DNA from 2 places in the Oleiphilus sp. HI0066 genome. Region 1 is predicted to be linked to the other one. Evidence: riboswitches for the same ligand, from Rfam matches in the RefSeq annotation. Region 1 holds a riboswitch; the other holds the start of a gene.
The links. Region 1 has a riboswitch for cobalamin ahead of A3738_RS32655 (cysteine-rich CWC family protein). Riboswitches for the same ligand answer to the same signal wherever they lie in the genome.
Positions count from the first base shown of each region.

Region 2: another riboswitch for cobalamin. It lies ahead of A3738_RS06270 (TonB-dependent siderophore receptor); the one in region 1 lies ahead of A3738_RS32655 (cysteine-rich CWC family protein).

Region 1 covers NZ_LWFH01001222.1:54,871-60,031, reverse strand. Annotated here, with positions in the region: gene A3738_RS17135 (DUF1852 domain-containing protein) at 1-819, opposite strand, end outside; gene A3738_RS17130 (LysR family transcriptional regulator) at 974-1,882, opposite strand; gene A3738_RS17125 (NAD(P)H-flavin reductase) at 2,013-2,786, shown strand; gene A3738_RS32655 (cysteine-rich CWC family protein) at 2,799-3,020, opposite strand; cobalamin riboswitch at 3,182-3,407, opposite strand; gene A3738_RS17120 (hypothetical protein) at 3,521-3,856, opposite strand; gene A3738_RS17115 (alpha/beta fold hydrolase) at 4,614-5,161, opposite strand, start outside.
Region 2 covers NZ_LWFH01000446.1:81,784-86,944, reverse strand. Annotated here, with positions in the region: gene A3738_RS06290 (helix-turn-helix domain-containing protein) at 243-557, shown strand; gene A3738_RS06285 (class I SAM-dependent methyltransferase) at 655-1,209, shown strand; gene maoP (DUF413 domain-containing protein) at 1,434-1,781, shown strand; gene A3738_RS06275 (energy transducer TonB) at 1,890-2,750, shown strand; cobalamin riboswitch at 2,871-3,077, shown strand; gene A3738_RS06270 (TonB-dependent siderophore receptor) at 3,183-5,123, shown strand; gene A3738_RS06265 (hypothetical protein) at 5,137-5,161, shown strand, end outside.

The sequences.
Region 1 (5,161 bases):
CTGATAGTGATTACCCGCCACCGCGTTAGCGTTGTAGATTTCAGGCCGATAGATTTTCTGGAAGGTCTCCATCGTACTGATGGTACTGATCAACTCTAGATTGGTGTAATCGCTAAGCAAATCGCCAAAGAAGTAGAACGCAAGCGGCGCGACACTGTTTGGTGGCATAAAATAACGCACTTCAAAGCCCATCTTTTTGAAGTATTGTTCAGTCAAAGAAGATTCGTTTGGTAAGTATTCAATGCCTAAGACAGGATGACCGTTTTCTGTACGTTGATAAATTTTATTATCAGACACACTCAGACAGATAACAGGCAGCTTGTTAAAGTTCTTTTTGTAAGTATCAGAGCAGATAAAATCTTTGAATAGATTGCCATGTAGATCGCCAAAGTTATCAGGAATACTAAAATGATCCTGGTCTTTATTATGATCCAAAAGCAGCACGCTAAAATCATAATCCCGAACGTAAGATGAGAAGTTATTCCCTACAATGCCTTCAATTCTCTTATTCGTAAGGCGGTCAACAACATAAGTCTTGAGAATTTCTATCGATGGAAATTTTTCACCATTTCCTTCGATATCCATGTCGACCGATACAATCTCCAAGTCAACTGAATAGCGATCACCTTTTGGGTTGTCCCAATTAGCGAGAGCGTTGAATCGGCTATCCACCATTCTCAAGGCGTTTCGCAGATTCTCTTTACGGCTTTCACCTCTCGCCAGGTTTGCGAAATTAGTTGTGATTCGAGTACCGTCTGATGGACGATAGTGTTCATCAAACTGAATTGTCTTAATTGTGTATGTAAACCCTTTACTCATGGTGACCTGACCTCCCGTATACATGCTATGCCGCATTTAAAACTGTATATAGTTATACCCAGATCAAATCATGAATAAAATTGATTTTATTTCATTATTTTATGAGTTTTTATCATACTTAATTGGAGCGAGAGGATAGAACCTAGCGAAAAACCTAGGTTTTACCGGTTGATATCGGATATTCGTAGCCACGTGCCATTTCAATAAATGCATTGAGATACTTAATATCGCCATCACTTTCACGCGTCCCCACGAATATCTGCTTGGCAATGCCCTCTCTACCTAAACGCACCACACTTAAAGGAAGCTTTTTACAATACTCCTCTGCTAACCAACGTGGCAGAGCAGCCACACCGCGCCCACAAGCGACCATCTGTAACATGATCTCGGTCGTCTCACTGGTTTTGTGAAGTCTGGGCACGACACCCGCCGGATTAAGGAACTGGCTATAAATATCGAGTCGATCAGTGGCGACCGGATAGGTCAGTAAAACCTGGTCTCTTAAATCTTCTGCTTCTGCATATTGGCATCCAACTAAATCGTGCCCCCGAGGCACAACCAAGACCTGCTCATAATCAAATACAGGGGTGAAATTTAGGCCGCTTTTATAAAACGGATCTGGCGTCACCAATAGATCAATTTCGTAATCTAACAGTGCGCCGACACCACCAAACTGGAACTTCTGTTTTACATCTACATCCACATCTGGCCACGCATCCAAGAACGGAGAAACGATTTTTAACAACCATTGATAACAAGGATGGCATTCCATACCAATTCGCAATGTGCCTCGCTCACCTTGCGCCATTTGCTTGAGCTTTTCTTCAGCATGATCTAGCAAGGGAAGCACGCGATTCGCGATATTTAATAGATAACGACCTGACTGAGTGAGACGCAAACTGCGCCCTTCTCGAAACCAAATTTCGGCGCCGAGATTATCTTCCAGCTTTCGCATCGTGTGACTTAAAGCGGATTGCGTCACGCAAAGCGCTTTAGCAGCCGCCGTTAATGATCCGTTCTGTTCAACGGCGTGCAGAATTCTAAGGTGAGTACGTTCAATCATCGTTAAGTTCAGCAAACATCATGCATGAGAAATATTAATCGGTACGTGAAAATATACCATTTTTACTCATCATAAAAGTCCTCTAAACTTGCTAGAACTCGATTATTGAAATAGTAATGATGGCTTTGATATGAACAAAGTTGCGAATAAAGTTACGCACGAATGTCAGGTCTTGAGCGCAGAACCCTTGACCAAAGATACCCTAGAGATTGAATTACTTTCTCCCGTCGGCACCTCGCTGAATTATCATGCAGGGCAGTATCTGCAGCTGGAACTCGATCTAAATGATGATGGAGAACCACAAGCGTTTTTTTATACCATTGCGAATCGTTGCGACCCAAACCAAGCTCGTCGAATACAACTGTATATTCAGAATGGTAGTGAGTTAGCCGGTAGAATATTGAAACACCTTACAAAATGTCTTATCGATGGGGCATCAGTGTCCGTGACCTTACCGATGGGGCAGGCTTTTTTGCAAACCAACCTTAATCAAAGGCATCTATTGATCGCCTCGGGATCAGGTATCGCGAAGATTAAATGCTTAACCGAAGAGGCTCTTACAAGACAACCTAAAGCACTGATCAATATCTATTGGTCGAATAGACATATCGACGACTTCTATCTGCTAAACCAATTTCAAGGCTGGGCAAAACAACATAAGAACCTCACCTTTACGCCGATCTTAGAAACAGAAAATAGTGAATGGAATGGCCGCTCCGGTTATATCTATGAGGTGATTGAGCATGATTTTGAAGACCTCGACAATACCAAGGTTTATCTATGCGGATCGCCCCAAATGGTATACGGCACTATCGATAAACTTGAATCCAAAGGCCTTAACGAAGCAAATTGCTACTCCGATGTTTTTGAATACGCGCCTAGAGAACGACGAATAGCAATTTAGGAATTGGACAGTTCAGTTCAACGCCCTTGCCCTATAGGAAGGGTTCTCTGGTAACAATGTTTTAATCTCAAGCAAACACGCATGGCACAAGCAGCCTTGCCAATGTTCCAAAATAAACGCCATTTGTTCTCTAGATAAGTGGACATCGCTACAGTGGCAAATTGTGATTGATCCCATTTTACATTCAAAGGGTGATCCACAACGGGGGCATTTGATTTCTTCATGGTTCGGCATATTTCTTTACAACGCAAATTGAACTCGGTAAACGGTCCTTTGCGAAAAAAGAAGAAACTACAGGAGGCAAGATAAGCGGTAACACTAAGCTTGCTTAAGGCAACTAAAACCTGTCTTTCTATACCTCATGATCGCGAAGGCATGAAAGTTCACCCAATAGTTTGTGGATGAACTGCGTTGGCAGGTCTTCGGACTTAAGGGCAAATAAGCTGAGCTTAGTTTTCTACGGCGACGGCTTCCCGGAGCTCTTTCCAGTGCCTGATCTTAATCTATATGAGATACCAATCGTGTCGCTTTCGTTCCCTATTACCGCTGCGCGTCAGTTCTGGATTCTCACCAGATTTCCTCTTAGCACAACCTGTAGATACCCTAAGGCATCTATTTAGTAGGCGTGAACCAATGCGGTACTGAATATAAGTTTACTGGCCTAATTATGCAACTAGTGGAGCACTAGTCGCCATGACTCAGCAATTCAAATTAAAGAAGCGTTGTGACTCTATCTATACCAGTTCTATAGGACCATGATCATCACAATGCCCGTTGTGCACGTGGTGTAACCTGCCATCCACTAAATAATCTATGTGATCTCCATGAGGCACCGCTTCGTGGCCACAACCTGGACCATGAACATGATCTCCGCAGGAGTGTAAAGGCTTACACCCATCTGGATTAGCGTCACTAACCTCGATGGTATGTTCATCGTAGTGATCTTCATGAAGGTGGTGTAGATGCCCGTCATGAATATAGTCGATATGATCGCCATGACGAATCGCAGTATGTCCACAGTTTGGGCCATGAATGTGATCAGGGTGGGATGAAGTGTTTGAGCAAGACATAGTATTCCTCCACAATCCGAATATTAATCAGCGGTCTATGTCAGTTTAGTCGACTATGAATGCCTTAGTATCAAAAGTACTCAGGTGATAAGATCATTTTGTTATTACTAACATTGAGCTTCAGTCATTTAGTGCGCTTCTATCTTTAAGCACACATCGAAAAACAAGCGATTTTCAGGTCTGCAATGTCTGTTTAGGTAATTGAACTAGGTCAAAGTTAGACCAGAAAACTCGGCCAAATACTAAACCGATCTCTAATGACGGTTTAGGAGGTATTTCTACCAAATTGGAATGACCGCTTTCTCATGAAAGTGAATGCCCGCAAACCAAGATTTCTTTCCTGACTGAAGGTCCGCTTTCCTATTGAAGCGGGCATTGTGTTCAGAGAGCCGCCAAGGTCTGCTCTTGTCTATTTTCATGCATTCGCAAAGTAGATTCCGGATACCCCAGGGCTCCCTCTCTTGCGCGTTGCGCAATTCACCTTGTCGCGCTTCGCTGTCCGGAATGACGCAATGGAACGAAGGGATAATCGCGTTGAGCGCGTAAGCGATCCGGGTCGCCTTTGGGGTGTTGGGGTCTTTGGCGAAACAAAGACCCTGACTTGCCGTCGGCCAGCGCCGACAGGAACAGAAGAATGAGCCTGATGTTACCCTCTAAAAACAACAACCACTTATGCCTAACCGTAGACAACACTCACAAAACAAAAAAAGCCGCTACTAGTTTCCCAATAGCGGCTTCATTTCATCAATGCTTGAGTCTAGCTACCGATAAAGTCTCGCATTAGTTCAGCTGTTTTTTCTGGTGTTTCAACCATTGCTAAGTGACCAATACCAGGCAATACAACCTTCTTAGAGTTCTTCACCAGCGCCGCATATTCATCAATATTCTTGGCACTAATCACCTTATCTCCTTCTCCCCAAATGATTAGGGTTGGCGCGGTGATATTAACGAATTCTTTGTCTAAGCCTTTAGTGAGGTCTGAACGAATGTCTTTAAAAATCTTTTCGTTGATCGCTAGTCGAGACACCGCTATTTCAGCCTCCGCTTTTGCAATCGCATCGGGAATAAATGGCTTCACTTCCATGACAAACTCTAAGACCCGATAAAAGTCTTGTTCAGTTTTTGCGATCAAAGGATTGCTCCCTTGCTCGAGAATTTCGTCCATCTGCGAAGGCTGAGTATGCACACCTGCTGGACTGATTAAGGTAACCGATAACACTTGATCTGGATGACGGGCTGCGTAAAGTGATGAGATAGCGCCACCCATAGAATTGCCCACCAAATGGAACTTCTTGATATCTAGCT
Region 2 (5,161 bases), on a different contig from region 1:
GTTTTACTCAATTATGCGTATATATAATTAATTGTGGTCTGTATTTTCTCCATATTGATAGGAAAAACGTTTTAACCAGGAGATCGAGATGGAAATAATAGCGAGAGAATCATTGCCATTAGGAGGCTTTGCAGGACTAACTGAGCATAGGCTCGTTACGGATAGCCGAGTGTTTAGTCATCGAAAACCTCTTAACACTTTTGAAGGGCTAGGGCGCTTTGTTTATCTTGCAGATGCGAAATTTGATCTTTACGTCTAAACGATCTTTTTCTGAGTTACAGAGTAGTGATGAACATATCTCCACAAATATTCTTAGTGCGAGGCTCGTTCAGTTAGAGCAGGACGGGCTGATTCATAAACAGGTCGATCCGGCTGATAAACGCCGAAAAATCTATACCTTGACGCCAAAAGGTGTAGATCTCATGCCAGTTATACTCGAGATGATCCGTTGGAGCGGCAAGCATGACTCAGCGACGAATGCACCTCAAGGCTTGCTTGACCGAATCGCTAAAGAACGCGATGAATTGATCGAGGAATCGCGTCACGCGGTAGAGTAATATTTAGCGAAATCTCTGATAAAAATAAGAAAATGTTATGTATGAACGATACATATTGCCTCACCTAATTAATTGCGCCTGCGGTTCGCCTCAGATCATGAAGCTCCGAAGCCAAATCGTGCCGAAGTGTTCTGGACGCGTCTTGGAAGTTGGTGCAGGTTCCGCCATTAATCTACAATTTTATGACCCAAAAATTGTTGAGTTTGTTTGGGGGCTAGAACCTTCAATAGGAATGCGTAATAAGGCTAAGAGTAACGTAGTCCAGAGCGGAATTGACTGGCGATGGCTAGACTTGCCTGGCGAGCAAATTCCTTTGGATGATGAAAGTGTTGATACAGTTCTTCTTACTTTTACCTTGTGCACCATTGTGGATACGAGGACAGCACTTGCACAGATGCGGCGCGTATTGAAACCAAATGGCAAGCTGCTTTTCTGTGAGCACGGTCTTTCTGCAGATCTAAACGTTCAAAAGTGGCAAAACAGAATTAATCCCCTTTGGTCTAGGTTAGCCGGCGGCTGTCAGCTTAATCGCTCTATTGATCTTCTGATTAGTGATGCGGGTTTTCAAATAAGTGAGCTTTCTAAAATAAACGTTCCTAAAACGCCGTCTTTCGCGGGTTTCGTCTATATGGGTGAAGCTTCTGTTTCATAACTGAAGTCGGCACGAAATTTGTTTGTTTTTTGAGCTGTCCACATTTGTTGCCGCTGTAAAGTTTTTGTAAAGATTATTGTGCAATGTGGCCACATGTAGCCGTATTGAATGTTCGTCACATCAATCGGAGTTTAGATCGTTGAGAATACGAGGCAGCTAGGGAGTAGTCAGCGTATAACAATAATTTGAGCGGGAAGAGCTCTATAAATATAAGGGAGTAAGCGATGCTAGATAAAAGCTTGGTATCGGGTAAGGCATTTCGTGACGACAAGAATTTTCCACATGGATTTAGTCGCAGTGGGAATTTTTCTCGTAATGAGTCAGAACTACTAACACGAGGAGGCTGCTGCGCAAACAGTCTTATTGCCGGAGAAATAGAGCCAAAGGGAAAGGCTCAAAAACAGCTGATTGCAGTGTGCCGCGGTGAACGCGACGCCGAGACTGAATTTGAAAAAGTCTGGATGAAGTACGCTGATTTTATTGGTCGTAAACGCTGCGTGTTTAGCTTTGCATCAAGTGGAAATTTAGCATCATCTGAAGGCAGAGTTTACGCTAAAGACTTATTGAGTTAAGTCAGCCTGAGATACAGACCAAAGTATGGTGCTTTGGGTCAACGTCTTGCGTTCGTAATTGGTGTTTTTGTATAGTTCGCCGCTCAAAATTCATTTGCTTGAGCGGTTATGTTGCAAAACTACATCAATTATCGGAAGCCAAAAATCGTTTGGAATAATCCGAATGCGGGATTTCTGACGGCGTTTGCCGCAGCGGTAATTGTTCATCTGTTGGTAGCGATCGTTTTCTATTCGTATGCGCTAGGGCCTAAGGCGTATATCGTCGATAATTCAACGTACCGGGTTGCCTTGTCTCAACGCATTTTAGAACCCACTCCTGAGTCTATTATTGAACCCTTGTCGGCCAGTCAAGAATCGCCAAAACAGGAAGATCTTACCCCTAAATCGAAACCCGATCCTGTGGTGAAGCCTGTCGAGAAACCGGTTGTCGAACCCGAACCTCAAAAGTCAACGGAAGCCATTTTAGAAAGCGAGCCTTCTAAATCATCACCGGTTGAGACTATTCAAACAGTTGCTCCATCCAAGAAGAAAATTGCGAAGCAATCCGAAGCGAGCATCAGTGATCATTCGGATAAGGGTGAACCTGCTAATAAAGTTGCCGAAAGCAAAGCAAAAGAGCAGCCTCAACAAGATCAAAAAGAGCAGAAGGCTCCGGTCAAGAAAATTGAAGAGCCTAAAGAGCAATTTAGATCGCCAGCTTATGTGCTAGGTAGCCCTTCAAATCCCAGACCAGTTTATCCTAGCTTAGCGCGCAGGCGTGGTTGGGAAGGGGATGTATTATTAGGAGTGCATGTTGATGTTACGGGCTCGGTGACTTACGTAGAGATTCTAGAATCGAGTAATGTATCGGCTTTAGATTTTGCCGCTTATTCAACTATTTACGAAAGCTGGAGCTTCTCTCCTGCTGATGCGGCTGAAGCTTCGTTGAGAGGCTATGTTACTGTACCCATCTCGTTTAGGCTCGACTAAACGTTTTGCTCTTCATTGCAGTTCTGATCTTCGTACACTCGACCATGTTACTTCATTAGTCCCGTCACTCCTTGCCCCAGTTTTAATAAATCAATTGACTTGAAAATGTGAACTGCGTAAAGTCGCAGCCCTGCTTGAGGTGCTCAATCACTAAATCTAGTGAGCGAGTGAAACGGGAAGTTGGTTGAAGTCCAACGCTGCCCCCGCAACGGTAAGCAAGTTAAGTCGGCATCCTCGCCACTGTGCAGTAAAGCATGGGAAGGCCGTTCGACTAAGTCGAATGACAACTTGTAAGCCCGGAGACCGGCCTGAAGTGATTTTTTAGATATTGCGGAGGGCGATATTTGGGACTGATGTCTAACGAACTAGATTGTCGCTCGTTAACCATTACTGTTCTTTGCTTCTCTCTCTGCGCGATTGCTGGTGAAGTGCGTGGGTCTACGTTTAGTTTTACTTTCTCTACTTCTTGTTTCGACGTTTGCTGTTGCTGAGGAAACCGTCGAGCATGAAACCGTTGTGGTGACAGCTTCTAAGCTTGATGCCGATCATATCAATACCGAGCATACTTCAAGTCATACAACAGTAATTCGTTCTAGTGAGTTTGGTCATGAGTTCTCTAATGTCGCGGATGTGTTATCTGATCAGAGTGGCGTTCAAATTCGTCAAGTAGGTGGGATAGGTTCTTATTCGACTGTGAGTATCCGTGGGTCTAGTGCAGCACAAGTTAATGTGTTTCTCGACGGCATGTTATTGAATGATGCGCACGGAGGAATTGTTGATCTTGGCAATATTCAATTGAGCTCAATCGAGAGAATAGAAATATATCGTGGTAATACCCCAGCGCAGTTGGGCGTGTCATCAATTGGTGGTGCAATAAATCTCGTAAGCAAAAAAGGTGCTGCGAAGCCTTATCATACTGTGAGGGCGGGCTATGGATCGTTCAAAAGCCAGCTCGGCGCGTTGACCTCTGCTTTTCATTCTGGAGATACAAATTATCTTGTTAATGCAGAGTATGTTTCTAGCGACAACGACTATGAGTTTTTAAATGATCGGCAGACTCCTAACAATCCTTTCGATGATGAGGTACAGCGTCGTCAAAACGCACAATACGAGCAAGGAGCGATTCATTTATCTGCGGTCACAGATATCTCTAAGTCTTTAGATGCAAATAACGTAGTTCGCTACTCGAAGTCTTCTAAGGGCGTGCCGACTGCGCGAAACGCCAAAGATAATTCGGCGACATATGATGTTGAAACCCTATCTATTCAAAGTAAGTTGAATCATGAACTTTCTACTAGGTTAAAAGCGTCTTATCAGATTTATGGTTCGCTGTTGAAAGGCGATTATGACGACACTGAAAACAAAGTTGGTCTGTCTGCAAATCTAGAGAAATCTGAGTCATCTAATATAGGCGTTAAAACTGACTGGGCTTTATCTTCGGGTAATCATTTGTTCAATATTGCCGCACTGCTACGTTTTGAAAAATATGAAAACGAAGACCTTATTCAGAACACGTCTACGGATGCATCGCGCATGCAAACATCATTGATTGCTCAAGATGAATGGTTAAATTATGCGGGTACCTTACAACTAACCGGTAAGATTGGTCTTCGTTATTTGCAAGACGATCAAGATATTCCAAAATCAGTTAGTAATACTGAATCTTATTACGCTGCTTACAGCGGCCTGCGCTACACGTTTTTTCCATCCCTCGCACTCACCGCAAGCCTCTCTCACGAAGTCCGTCCGCCCAAACTTAGCGAATTGTTTGGTGACACCGGTTCGTTGTTAGGCAATGACGAGCTGGTCGAAGAGTATGCAACCAACGCGGAACTTGGGTTGCAGTTTTTGCAGGGGAATTCCAACCTTAACTCCTCCTTGTTTTACAGATCACTAAAAGATGCGATTGTCGTTATTTTCGATTCGCGCGGAATAGGTCGCGCTGAAAACGCTGCAAGTGCGCAGATATATGGTCTTGAAGTAGACGGGAGCATTCTATTGACTGAATTTTGGAAAGCTGGGTTAAGGGCGACTTTGCAAAGTAGTGAAGACACGTCTGATATCCCAGCTTTTAAGGGGAACTCTCTCGCTGGCGTGTATGAATCTGCCGCGACTATTTCAAATGAATTGTCGGTGTTCGACTACAAGCTAAATTTGGAGTATCAACGCCAAGATGGTGGTTATTATGATCGAAGTGCGTCTGCAGAGATGCCAACAAATGAACAGATTAACGTTAGTATCGAGCGCCGTTTGGGTCAGCACAACGCAAGGCTTTCCTTAGTAAATATTACAGACGAAAGAATCGAAGATTTTAATCGTTACCCGGGTCCGGGACGACGAGCTTTCCTAACCTATAGCTATACCTTCAATTAAAGGAACTGAAAAAATGAATGCTAGACAATTAATAAAAG